Regions from separate parts of the Streptomyces sp. NPDC057253 genome, predicted to be linked through region 1. Evidence: riboswitches for the same ligand, from Rfam matches in the RefSeq annotation. Region 1 holds a riboswitch; each other region holds the start of a gene.
The links. Region 1 has a riboswitch for cobalamin ahead of ACFULQ_RS34215 (ribonucleoside-diphosphate reductase subunit alpha). Riboswitches for the same ligand answer to the same signal wherever they lie in the genome.
Positions count from the first base shown of each region.

Region 2: it holds a riboswitch for cobalamin, as region 1 does, so the genes downstream of both, ACFULQ_RS38105 (HoxN/HupN/NixA family nickel/cobalt transporter) here and ACFULQ_RS34215 (ribonucleoside-diphosphate reductase subunit alpha) in region 1, are expected to answer to the same signal.
Region 3: it holds a riboswitch for cobalamin, as region 1 does, so the genes downstream of both, ACFULQ_RS27275 (prenyltransferase/squalene oxidase repeat-containing protein) here and ACFULQ_RS34215 (ribonucleoside-diphosphate reductase subunit alpha) in region 1, are expected to answer to the same signal.

Region 1 covers NZ_JBHUXV010000084.1:29,868-33,533, reverse strand. The annotation lists gene mctP (monocarboxylate uptake permease MctP) at 1-879, shown strand, start outside; gene ACFULQ_RS34220 (GNAT family N-acetyltransferase) at 1,009-1,515, shown strand; cobalamin riboswitch at 1,561-1,697, shown strand; gene ACFULQ_RS34215 (ribonucleoside-diphosphate reductase subunit alpha) at 1,821-3,666, shown strand, end outside.
Region 2 covers NZ_JBHUXV010000107.1:16,220-19,885, forward strand. The annotation lists gene ACFULQ_RS38080 (pyridoxal phosphate-dependent decarboxylase family protein) at 1-230, opposite strand, end outside; gene ACFULQ_RS38085 (Lrp/AsnC family transcriptional regulator) at 336-827, shown strand; gene ACFULQ_RS38090 (hypothetical protein) at 840-1,079, shown strand; gene ACFULQ_RS38095 (hypothetical protein) at 1,124-1,342, shown strand; gene ACFULQ_RS38100 (metalloregulator ArsR/SmtB family transcription factor) at 1,491-1,838, opposite strand; cobalamin riboswitch at 1,919-2,107, shown strand; gene ACFULQ_RS38105 (HoxN/HupN/NixA family nickel/cobalt transporter) at 2,134-3,264, shown strand; gene ACFULQ_RS38110 (ArsR/SmtB family transcription factor) at 3,367-3,666, opposite strand, start outside.
Region 3 covers NZ_JBHUXV010000055.1:14,621-18,286, forward strand. The annotation lists gene ACFULQ_RS27265 (energy-coupling factor transporter transmembrane component T) at 1-151, opposite strand, end outside; gene ACFULQ_RS27270 (SCO2322 family protein) at 144-773, opposite strand; gene ACFULQ_RS27275 (prenyltransferase/squalene oxidase repeat-containing protein) at 770-1,948, opposite strand; cobalamin riboswitch at 2,069-2,198, opposite strand; gene ACFULQ_RS27280 (MBL fold metallo-hydrolase) at 2,275-3,300, opposite strand; gene ACFULQ_RS27285 (aldehyde dehydrogenase) at 3,477-3,666, shown strand, end outside.

The sequences.
Region 1 (3,666 bases):
CTGGAGGCGGGCCAGTGGACGTACGCCACGCTGGCGTTGGGCTCCGCGCTCGCGCTCTTCATGTACCCGCACTCGATCACCGCGACGCTCTCCTCCCGCAGCCGTGAGGTGATCCGCCGCAACACCACGATCCTGCCGCTGTACTCACTGATGCTCGGCCTGCTGGCCCTGCTCGGCTTCATGGCGATCGCGGCCGGGGTCAAGGTCACCAACCCGCAGCTGGCGATCCCGCAGCTCTTCGAGGACATGTTCCCGGACTGGTTCGCGGGCGTGGCCTTCGCGGCCATCGGCATCGGCGCGCTGGTCCCCGCGGCCATCATGTCGATCGCGGCCGCGAACCTCTTCACCCGCAACATCTACAAGGACTTCATCAAGCCGGACGCGACCCCGGCCCAGGAGACCAAGGTCTCCAAGCTGGTCTCGCTCCTGGTGAAGGTCGGCGCGCTGGTCTTCGTCCTGACGATGGACAAGACGGTCGCCATCAACTTCCAGCTCCTGGGCGGCATCTGGATCCTCCAGACCTTCCCGGCCCTGGTCGGCGGCCTGTTCACCCGCTGGTTCCACCGCTGGGCGCTGCTCGCCGGCTGGGCGGTCGGCATGATCTACGGCACGGTCGCCGCGTACGGCGTCGCCTCCCCGACCCAGAAGCACTTCGGCGGCTCGGCGAAGGAGATCCCGGGCATCGGCGAGATCGGCTACATCGGCCTGACGGCGTTCGTCCTCAACGTCGTCGTCACGGTGGTCCTGACCTTCGTCCTGAAGGCGGCGAAGGCCCCCGACGGCATCGACGAGACCAGCCCGGAGGACTACACGGCGGACGCGGGCGACCCGGGGGTGGAGGTGGAGCTTCCGCCCGCTACCGCAGGAACCTCGCACTGACTCCTCAGGGGCGCGGGGCTGTTTCGATGTGCGGCTCCGCCGCGTGGACGCGAGCAACCCCACACACCCGGCAGCGGGCCACCGAGAGCAACCCTCCTCGGTGGCCCGCTTTCGTGCACACTCACCCGCATGACCATCCTGATCCGCCCCGCAGAACCCACCGACTACGAAACCCTCGGCGACATCACGGCAAGGGCCTACCTGAACGACGGCCTCCTCGCGTTCGGCGACGACGCCGACTGGTACTTCCAGGAACTCAAGAACGTGGCCAAGCGGGCCGCGGAAGCCGACGTCCTGGTGGCCACGGCGGACGACCGCATCCTCGGCGGAGTCACCTACGTCCCCTCCCCCGGCCCCATGGCGGAGCTGGCCCGCCCCGGAGAGGCCGAGATCCGCATGCTCGCTGTGTCCCACGAGGCCCGCGGCCAAGGCGTGGGACAAGCCCTCGTCCAGGCCTGCATCGACCGCGCGAGCGCCGCAGGCAGCCTCACCGGCCTGGTCCTGTGCACCCAGCCCACCATGCACACCGCCCACCGCCTCTACGAGCGCTTCGGCTTCACCCGAGCCCCCGAGCGCGACTGGCGGCCGGTCCCCGGCGACGACTTCACCCTCCTCACCTACCAGTTGACGCTCTGAAGTCGCCGCGACACAACATATGGGCCTGCTTCCACCACCCGGCACAAGATGTATGCTCATGCTCGCTGTCGCCGCAGGGGAATCCGGTGCGAATCCGGAACTGTCCCGCAACGGTGTACTCATGCGCGCACAAGCGCATATGAGGGTAAGTCCGAGGACCTGCCGACAGCACATCCGGCCACCGTGGCCCGGGTGTCATGACGTCCGGGCCTCGTGGAATGGGCCGGTGGACGCGACGCCGTGCGCGCTCGTGTGCTGCCCCCTGCCCTCCGCAAGGCCCCCGTGCCAGCGAGGGAGAGCCCCACGTGACCATCGCGCCAGCCGACCCGGCTTCAGCAGCGATCGAGCGGACCGAGCAGGAGAACGACGGCCCCGGTGCCGCGCTGCTGCGGACCCTGACCGAGCTGACCGCCGACCTTCCCGACGCGGACCCCGGCCGGGTCGCCGCCGCCGCGCTCCGCGGCCGGTCCGCCCGGGCCGACGAGTCGGAGTTGCGGGAGCTGGCCACCGAGGCCGCGGCCGGGCTCATCTCCGAGGACCCCGCCTACAGCAGGCTGGCCGCCCGGCTGCTGACGATCTCCATCGCCGCCGAGGCCGCCTCGCAGGGCGTCACCTCGTTCACCCGATCCGTCGCGGTCGGGCACCGCGAGGGTCTGATCGCCGACCGTACGGCCGAGTTCGTACGCATCCACGCCGACCGCCTGGACTCGCTCATCGACCCTCAGGGGGACGACCGCTTCGGCTACTTCGGCCTGCGCACCCTGCACAGCCGCTACCTGCTCCGGCACCCGATCACCCGCAAGGTCATCGAGACGCCCCAGCACTTCATGCTCCGGGTCGCCGCCGGTCTCGCCGAGGACGACACCAGGCGGGCTCTCGACGAGGTCGCCGCGCTCTACGGGCTCATGAGCCGACTCGACTACCTCCCCTCCTCCCCCACCCTCTTCAACTCCGGCACCCGGCACCCCCAGATGTCGTCCTGCTACCTCCTCGACTCCCCGATGGACGAGCTGGACTCCATCTACGACCGCTACCACCAGGTGGCCCGGCTCTCCAAGCACGCGGGCGGCATCGGCATCGCGTACTCCCGCGTCCGCAGCCGCGGTTCGCTGATCCGCGGCACCAACGGGCACTCCAACGGCATCGTCCCGTTCCTGAAGACGCTGGACGCGAGCGTGGCCGCCGTGAACCAGGGCGGCCGGCGCAAAGGTGCCGCCGCGGTCTACCTGGAGACCTGGCACTCCGACATCGAGGAGTTCCTGGAGCTCAGGGACAACACCGGTGAGGACGCCCGCCGTACGCACAACCTGAACCTCGCGCACTGGATCCCGGACGAGTTCATGCGGCGGGTGAACGCGGACGCCGAGTGGTCCCTCTTCTCGCCCGCCGATGTGCCCGAACTGGTCGACCTGTGGGGCGAGGGGTTCGACGCGGCCTACCGGAAGGCCGAGGAGCGGGGCCTCGCCCGCAAGACCATCCCCGCCCGGGACCTGTACGGCCGCATGATGCGCACCCTCGCGCAGACCGGCAACGGCTGGATGACCTTCAAGGACGCCGCCAACCGCACCGCCAACCAGACGGCCCTGCCCGGGCACACGGTCCACTCCTCCAACCTCTGCACGGAGATCCTGGAGGTCACCGACGACGGGGAGACGGCGGTCTGCAACCTGGGCTCGGTGAACCTCGGCGCGTTCGTCGACCCGGCGGCGGGCGACCTCGACTGGGAGCGGCTGGACGCCACCGTCCGCACCGCCGTCACCTTCCTGGACCGGGTCGTCGACATCAACTTCTACCCGACCGAGCAGGCCGGGCGGTCCAACGCCAAGTGGCGGCCGGTGGGCCTTGGCGCGATGGGCCTCCAGGACGTCTTCTTCAAGCTGCGGCTGCCCTTCGACTCGCCGGAGGCCAAGGCCCTCTCCACGCGGATCGCCGAGCGCATCATGCTCGCCGCCTACGAGGCCTCCGCCGACCTCGCCGAGCGCAACGGTCCGCTTCCGGCATGGGAGAAGACCCGTACCGCGCGGGGCGTGCTGCACCCCGACCACTACGACGTCACGTCGAACTGGCCCGAGCGCTGGGCCGCACTGCGTGAGCGCATCGCCACCACCGGTCTGCGCAACTCCCTGCTGCTCGCCATCGCGCCCACCGCGA
Region 2 (3,666 bases), on a different contig from region 1:
GCGCAGTCGGCGGCCTCGTCCAGGCGCGCGAGCAGCGCCTTCAGACTGCCGCCCCGGGCGGGCGGCGGCGCCAGGAGGGACTCCACGAGCTCGGCCTCGGCCCGCGGCGGCAGGGGGCTGGTCGCGGGGCGGGCGGCGAGGTTCTCGGTGCGGTCGACAACACGGTCCAGGACGAGACGGCCCATCTCGGCCATGTCGGCGCGGTCGGGTTCCAGGGGAAAGGGGTGCATGGGGCTACGATGCGCCGCCGACCCCGGCATCCGATGGCGCAGCGAGTGCCCGTACGGCCCTTTGGCGCACGATCGTTCTTCGATGGCACCGATATGCTGCATTTCATGCCACGCCCCCTGTACGACCGTATCGACCGGGCGATCCTGGACCACCTCCAGCGTCACGGCCGCACCCCCAACGTCGACCTCGCCGAGGCCGTACGCCTGTCCCCCTCGTCCTGTCTGCGCCGCACCAAGGCGCTGGAGGAGGACGGGGTGCTGGCCGGCTACCGGGCCGACCTGGACCGTGAGCGCCTGGGTCTCGGACTGACGGTGTTCCTGTCCCTCAAGGTCGAGCACTCGCGCACCACGGCCCAGGTGGTCGAGGAGGCGCTGAAGTCGATCGACCACGTGGTCGCCTGCCATGTGGTCTCCGGCGACGCCGACTTCTTCGTCGAACTCGCCGTGCCCGACCTGCGCACCTTCGAAAAGGTGCTCACCGACCAGATCCTGGCCATCGGTCCCGTCCGCGACGCCCGCAGCACCTTCTGCATCCGCACCGTCGTCGACCGCGGCCCGCTGCCCCTCACCTCCTGGCCCAAAAAATCGAACACATGATTGAATTCGGGCATGCGATCGTTCCCCGACGACCTCGCCCGGGCACAGCGGGAGTGGAGCGCCACGTACCGGCGGCTCGCCGACCACCCCGACCGCACCGAGCTGCGCCGACGCCTGCACCGGCTGTCGACCGAGACGTACTTCCATCCCCACTGGGAGCGGCGGCGGCCCCGCCCGGCCGAGTGGTGGGCACTCCGTGACCTCGGCCGGTCGGCCGGCTCCGAGGACCAGACCGGCCGGCTCGACCGATGACGGACCGAAGTGCGGGACCGTACACCGCGGACGATCCTGAAGACATGTCCGGCCCGATCCGAGTGATCGTCCACCCGCCCTCCCCCACGGGCGGCCGCCGCGTACGCGTGGACGGCGAGATCCTGGGCCTCGCCCACAACCTGACCGACGTGGCCGAGTTCCTCCGCCGAGCGGGCCTGGAGATCGACGCGGCGGAGGTGGCGGAGTCGACCTGGATCGACTGGCGCGGGGTGGGACCGGACCGGTGGGGGCCGGAGGAGTGAGGCGAAAGCCGCCCCGGCTGCCGGGGCGCGGTCCACGTGGGCCGGTCCGCTCGCCCACCCGGACGCCGCGTCGGCACGCACCGCCGCAATCGCCACCGCCATCACCCCGTGAGCGGGGCTCTTCAGCCCTACCAGGACCAGGACAGGGCTAGGACACCTGCTTCAGCAGCCCCCGTACCGCCTCGTCCACCACCCGGTACCGCACCACACGCCCCTCCTTCTCTCCCGCCACGACCCCGGCCGCGCGCAGCAGCCGTAGCGCCTGGGACACGGCCGGGTCGTTCATGCCCGTCGCGATCGCGAGGTCGGAGACCGCGAGCGGGCCGGTGCGGTGCAGGGCGAGGAGGAGGGAGAGGCGGTTGGGGTCGGCGAGGAGGGCGAAGCGGTCGGACCAGGTGCGCACGTCCCCCGGGTCGCCGATCGCGGCTATGGCGTCGCACACCCGGTGTCCGTCGATGGTGCGGCGATCGGCTCGGTCGGCCGGGACGAGGTGCATGGGCTCATCCTCGCAGGCGACCGTATGTGATCTTCCATACCTGCGCAGGTGCGCAGCTATGCAGGGGAGGCCGGCACCCCCTACGGTGAGCGGGCCGTGGTGCTCGGGAAGCCGGTGACGACCCCTCAAGGTCCAGACCGGCGCGGCCCTCGCCACTGTGATCGGGAAGTGTCCGTGCCGTCGAAGCCACTGGTCGTACGACTGGGAAGGCAGGCGCTGACACGCAGGACCCGTAAGCCAGGAGACCGGCCACGGCACGTCAGGAACTGATCCACGAGGTGTTGGAGCTGACCGTATGACCGAGCCTGCCCTGTCCAGGGCCACGAACCCTGCCACGGGGGCCGGTGCCGATGTCGGCGCCCCAACTGGTTTCCGCTGGCGGCGTGAGGACACCGTCAAGACCGTCGGACTGCTGGCGACGATCGCCGCCCTGCACGTCGTCGCCTTCGGCATCCTCTTCCTGCTCGTCGTCCCCGCCCACTACGAGGTCGGCACCAAGGCCTTCGGCGTCGGACTCGGCATCACCGCCTACACCCTCGGCATGCGGCACGCCTTCGACGCCGACCACATCGCCGCGATCGACAACACCACCCGCAAGCTGATGGCCGACGGCAAGCGGCCGGTGTCGGTGGGGTTCTGGTTCGCCCTCGGACACTCCAGCGTCGTCGTCCTGCTCGCCGCGCTCATCGCCGGCGGCACCCAGCTCGCCGGCAAGGTCATGAACGAGGGCTCCAGCACCCACCAGGTGCTCGGATTCCTCGGTACGACCATCTCCGGCACCTTCCTCTACCTCATCGCCGCCCTCAACCTGGTCGCCCTGATCGGCATCCTGAAGGTCTTCCGGGCGATGCGGGCGGGGTCCTACGACGAGAAGGAGCTGGAGCAGCACCTGGATTCCCGGGGCTTCATGAACCGGATCCTCGGACGCCTCACCAAGTCCGTCACCCGCCCCGGGCAGATGTTCCCGCTGGGCTTCCTGTTCGGGCTCGGCTTCGACACGGCCACCGAGGTCACGCTGATGGTGATGGCCGGGTCGGGCGCGGCCGCCGGACTGCCCTGGTACGCGATCCTGTGCCTGCCCCTCCTCTTCGCCGCCGGCATGAGCCTGTTCGACACCCTCGACGGCACCTTCATGAACTTCGCCTACCAGTGGGCCTTCTCCAACCCGGTGCGCAAGGTGTTCTACAACCTCGCCATCACCGGACTGTCCATCGCGGTCGCCTTCTTCATCGGCACGATCGAGCTCGTCGGCGTCCTGCACGACAAGTTCGCCCTCACCGACGCCCTCACCACCTGGATCGCCGAGATCGACCTCGACAACGTCGGTTACGTCATCGTCGGCCTGTTCGTGGTGGTGTGGGCGGCGGCGATCGCCTACTGGCGGCTGGCCAAGGTGGAGCAGCGGTGGGGCATCAGCAGTTCCTGAGGGACCAGATCGGGCGCCCGTTGCAGGAGTTGCTGCTGTCGCGGTAGGAGCCGGCGCCGACCCAGTTCTCGGCTTGAACGGAACCCAACCCTTTCAAACGTTTCAAGCGGAGCCCGTCCCTTCGAGCAGCGCCCGCCCCGCCGGGGTGACGGTGTGCACGACATGTCTGCCGCGGCGCACGCTCAGCAGCAGCCCGGCCCGGCGCAGCACCGCCGTGTGCTGGCTCGCGGCCGCCCCGGAGATCCCGAGCCGCCGGGCGAGCTCACCGGTCGTACGGCCGGTCTCGGCGTCCTCGAGGATCGCCGCGCGGGTCCGGCCGATGAGCGCGGCGAGGCCGGCGCCGGACACGGGGCGGCCGGGTGGCCGGACCCAGCCGAGGGCGGGCTGGATGGGGTAGACGAG
Region 3 (3,666 bases), on a different contig from region 1:
CCCAGAGCCACCAGGCACCGGGGTGCAGGGACGCCGGGCGGGGGGCCGGCGGGGCAGGTCGGGTGCCGGTGTCGGGGTCAGTGCCGGTGCCGGTGCCGGGACCTGTGCCGGTGTCGGTGCCGTCCGTCGGGTGTCCGGCCTCGCTACGCATCGCGGCGGCGCCTCGCCTGCCAGGTCGCTGCGGCGGCCAGTGCCACTACGGCCGCCGCTCCCGCCCACAGGCCCAGCGACGGGCCGTCGTCGTGCTTCTTCTCGGCGGGTGCCGCCTTCTTCGACCCTGTCACCGCCTCACCGCAACCCGTCCGGGGGTACCCCGAGATCGCGCAGAGCAGGGCGTTCGTGTTGTAGCGGAGCGGCTTCGCGACCGTCGCCAGGGCCTCCGCGGTCGTCGCGTCGCGGGGCACCACCGCGCACGCGCCGCGCTGCGCCGGGGGCTGCTCACCGGAGGGCGCGTCCGCGGCCGTACCGAAGTCGATGACCAGGGCCACGCGCTTTCGGCCCTCCTGGGCCGGCGTGCGCGCGCAGATCGCCGTGAACGACGCCGACCCGCGGGGCCTGCTCGCGTCCGCCGAGTCCTCGCTCACCGCGAAGCGGAAGCCCTGGACGTCGCCGTCCGAGGGGACCGCGGTCGAGGGGCCCTGCGTGGCGTACGTCCAGGTCGTGCCGGTGCGGTCCCAGAAGGACCAGTAGCGGTAGCCGGTGGCGTGGGCCGGGCCCGCGACGGCGAGGAGCAGCCCGGCGAGGACGCCGAGGAGGGCCGCCCGGCGGATCACGGCTGCTTCCTCTTGTTGCGGGCGCTGAGGAGGAAGCCGATGCCCGCACCGGCGGCGAGGCCCGCGCCGACCATCCACCACACGGACGTACCGGAGTCGTCCTGGGACGCGCTGACCGGCGTCGGTCCGGTCGCGGTCAGCCGCTCCACCAGGTCCGTGCCGCCGAAGTCGCGCGGGTCGGTGCCGGTCGCCTCGGCGGCGAGGATCAGCTGGGCCCAGGCCGCCGGGCCGTTCTGCTCGGCCCACTTCGCGGAGTTCCGCTTCAGCCACTCCAGGGGCTTGCGCGCGGCCCCGGTACCGCCCTGCACGGCGAGTGCGACGACCGCGTCCGCCGTGTTGCCGTAGTCGGGCTGATTCTCGGCGCCGGGGAGAGCGGACTTCAGGTAGCCGTCCTTCGCGACGGCCGCGGCGAGATAGGCGGCTCCGTTGGTCGCGGCCCGCGTCCGGGTGAGGTCCGGCGCGTCGGCGCAGGTGAGCTCACCCCGGATGTCGGGCTTCGCCGTCAGCAGGTCCCTCCCCGACGCGGCGACGACCGCCGCCGCCGTCGCGTCCGCGTTGGCCCTGAGCTCGCCCTTCTTGTCCGGCTGGTAGGCGAAGGCGCCCCCGTCCGCACACGGCAGGGACAGCTTCAGCAGGGCGTCGTAAGGCGACTTCGTGCCGACGCGGACCTCCGGGACGGAGAGGTCCTGCGTGTGGAGCGCGCCGATCACCACGGACGTCGAGTTGGCGTCGCTGGCCCCGCCGGGCGCGTAGCCCCAGCCGCCGTCCTTGTTCTGGACGGACTTCAGCCAGGCCACCGCCTCGGTGACCGCGCTGTCGTGCCCGCCGACCGCGGAGAGGGCCTGGGCGGCGGCCGCGGTGCTGTTGGTGTCGACCATCAGCTTGGCGTCGCAGGCCTTGGCCGGGTTCGCGCGGAACGCCGGGAACGCCCCGTTCGCACACTGCTGTCCGGCCAGCCACTCGACGGCCGCGGCGGGAGGGTTTTCGTGGACCCGGTGCAGGGCGATCAGCGCGTAGGACTGCCGCCAGACCCCGTCGTACGTGGGGTCGCCGCTGCCGTAGAGCCCCGAGGGCAGGGACGGCTTCGGGGACGGCGATGCGGCGACGGCGGGCGTGGCCGTACCCCCGATCACGACGGCGGCGGCCAGGACCGCGGCGCTGCGGCGGACGTTCATGATCGGCGGATGCCCTTCTCCCTGCGGGGAACCGGGCAGCACGGGAGGACCCCCCCGGGCGGCTCGGCTCCGTATACCTCGACGGTGCCGCGCATCGGCCGGTTGCCGGTGCGCGCGAGCCGGTCACTGGCCGTGCGGGGCAGTCCGGCTCACCGCCTGTGGGGGCGGGTTACGGTTGCGGGTCAGCGCCGGAATTGCACCGGCTTTCCCCCGTACGGGTGTGATGACGACCCGGCTACTGTACTCGCCCGTAGGGAAGCGGCTGAGGGGCGCCTGTGCGGAGCTGCCTCCGTTGATCAGCCTGTGCGGAGCCGGAGCCGGTGTGCTCAGACCGCCACGTACGTCACCGGATCGCTCCCCGTCACCGCCTCCGCCCGCCCCAGCTTCACCAGCCGCCGCAGATGCGCCTCGGCCTCGGAGACCGCGATGTTCCGTGAGCCGTAGGGGATCTGGTCCCAGGGCCGGTTCCACTCCATGCGCTCGGCGAGCTGCCAGGGGGTGAGGGGCTCGGCGAGGAGGGAGCGCAGGTCGGTGAGGCGTTCCTCGTGGTGGGCGAGCAACTCCCGTACGCGCGCCTCGGCGTCGGTGAAGACGTGCTGGTGGGCGGGGAGGACCTCGGCGGGCGCGAGGCGGCCGATCCGCTCCAGGGAGTCGAGGTAGTCGCCCAGCGGGTCGGTCACGGTGGCGTCGTCGGGGTCCTCGTACAGGCCGATGTGCGGGGTGATCTCGGGCAGCAGATGGTCGCCGGAGAACAGACGTCCGCGGCCCGGCAGGTGAGCCGGGTGCTCCTCCTCCAGGTGCAGACAGACATGGCCGGGGGTGTGTCCCGGGGTCCAGATCGCGCGGAGTCTGCGGCCGGGGAGGTCCAGGAGCTCACCGGGGACGATCTCGCGGTCGGGCAACGCGGGCGAGAAGCCCGGGAGTTGGCGTCGGCGGGCGGTGCGCAGAGGCGCCACGTGCTCCTCCGGGGCGCCCGCCGCCTCCAACTTGGCCGTCATATAGGTGAACCAGCGCTCGGCCCGGGTCTCCCGGGTGCGCCGCACGATCGCGGAGTCCGCCGCGTGCATGGCGATCCAGGCGCCGGAGGCCTCCCGGACCTGTTCGGACAGACCGTGGTGATCGGGGTGGTGGTGGGTGATGACCACACCGTGGATCTCGCCGACGCCGGTCCCGCACGCGGTCAGTCCCTCGGCGAGGGTGTCCCAGGAGGCCGGGTCGTCCCACCCGGTGTCCACCAGCACCGGACCCCGGTCGGTCTCGACGACGTACACGAGCGTGTGGCCGAGGGGGTTGTCGGGGATGGGCACCTGAACGGACCGGACGCCGCCACCATGGTCGTACACCTGCGCCATGAGCTCCCCAATCACCGCGTTCCGGCCATCATAACTAGAACGGGTTTCGACGGTAGCCTGAGGTCACCAACAGCCGTGGCGTGCGGGCCGTGGACTCCTCCGAGTGGAACTGGTATCAGTTCCGTATCCGGTTATCTGATGGATCGTCAGCAAGCCGCCCCTGGGAGGCGTTCGCCATGGCCGAGCTCGTGGAACACGGACAGCTGTTCATCGGCGGGGAGTTGACCGACCCCCTGGGCAAGGACGTCATCGAGGTGATCTCCCCGCACACCCAGGAGGTCATCGGACGGGTGCCGCACGCCTCCCGCGCGGACGTGGACGCGGCCGTCGCCGCCGCCCGCACCGCCTTCGACGAGGGCCCCTGGC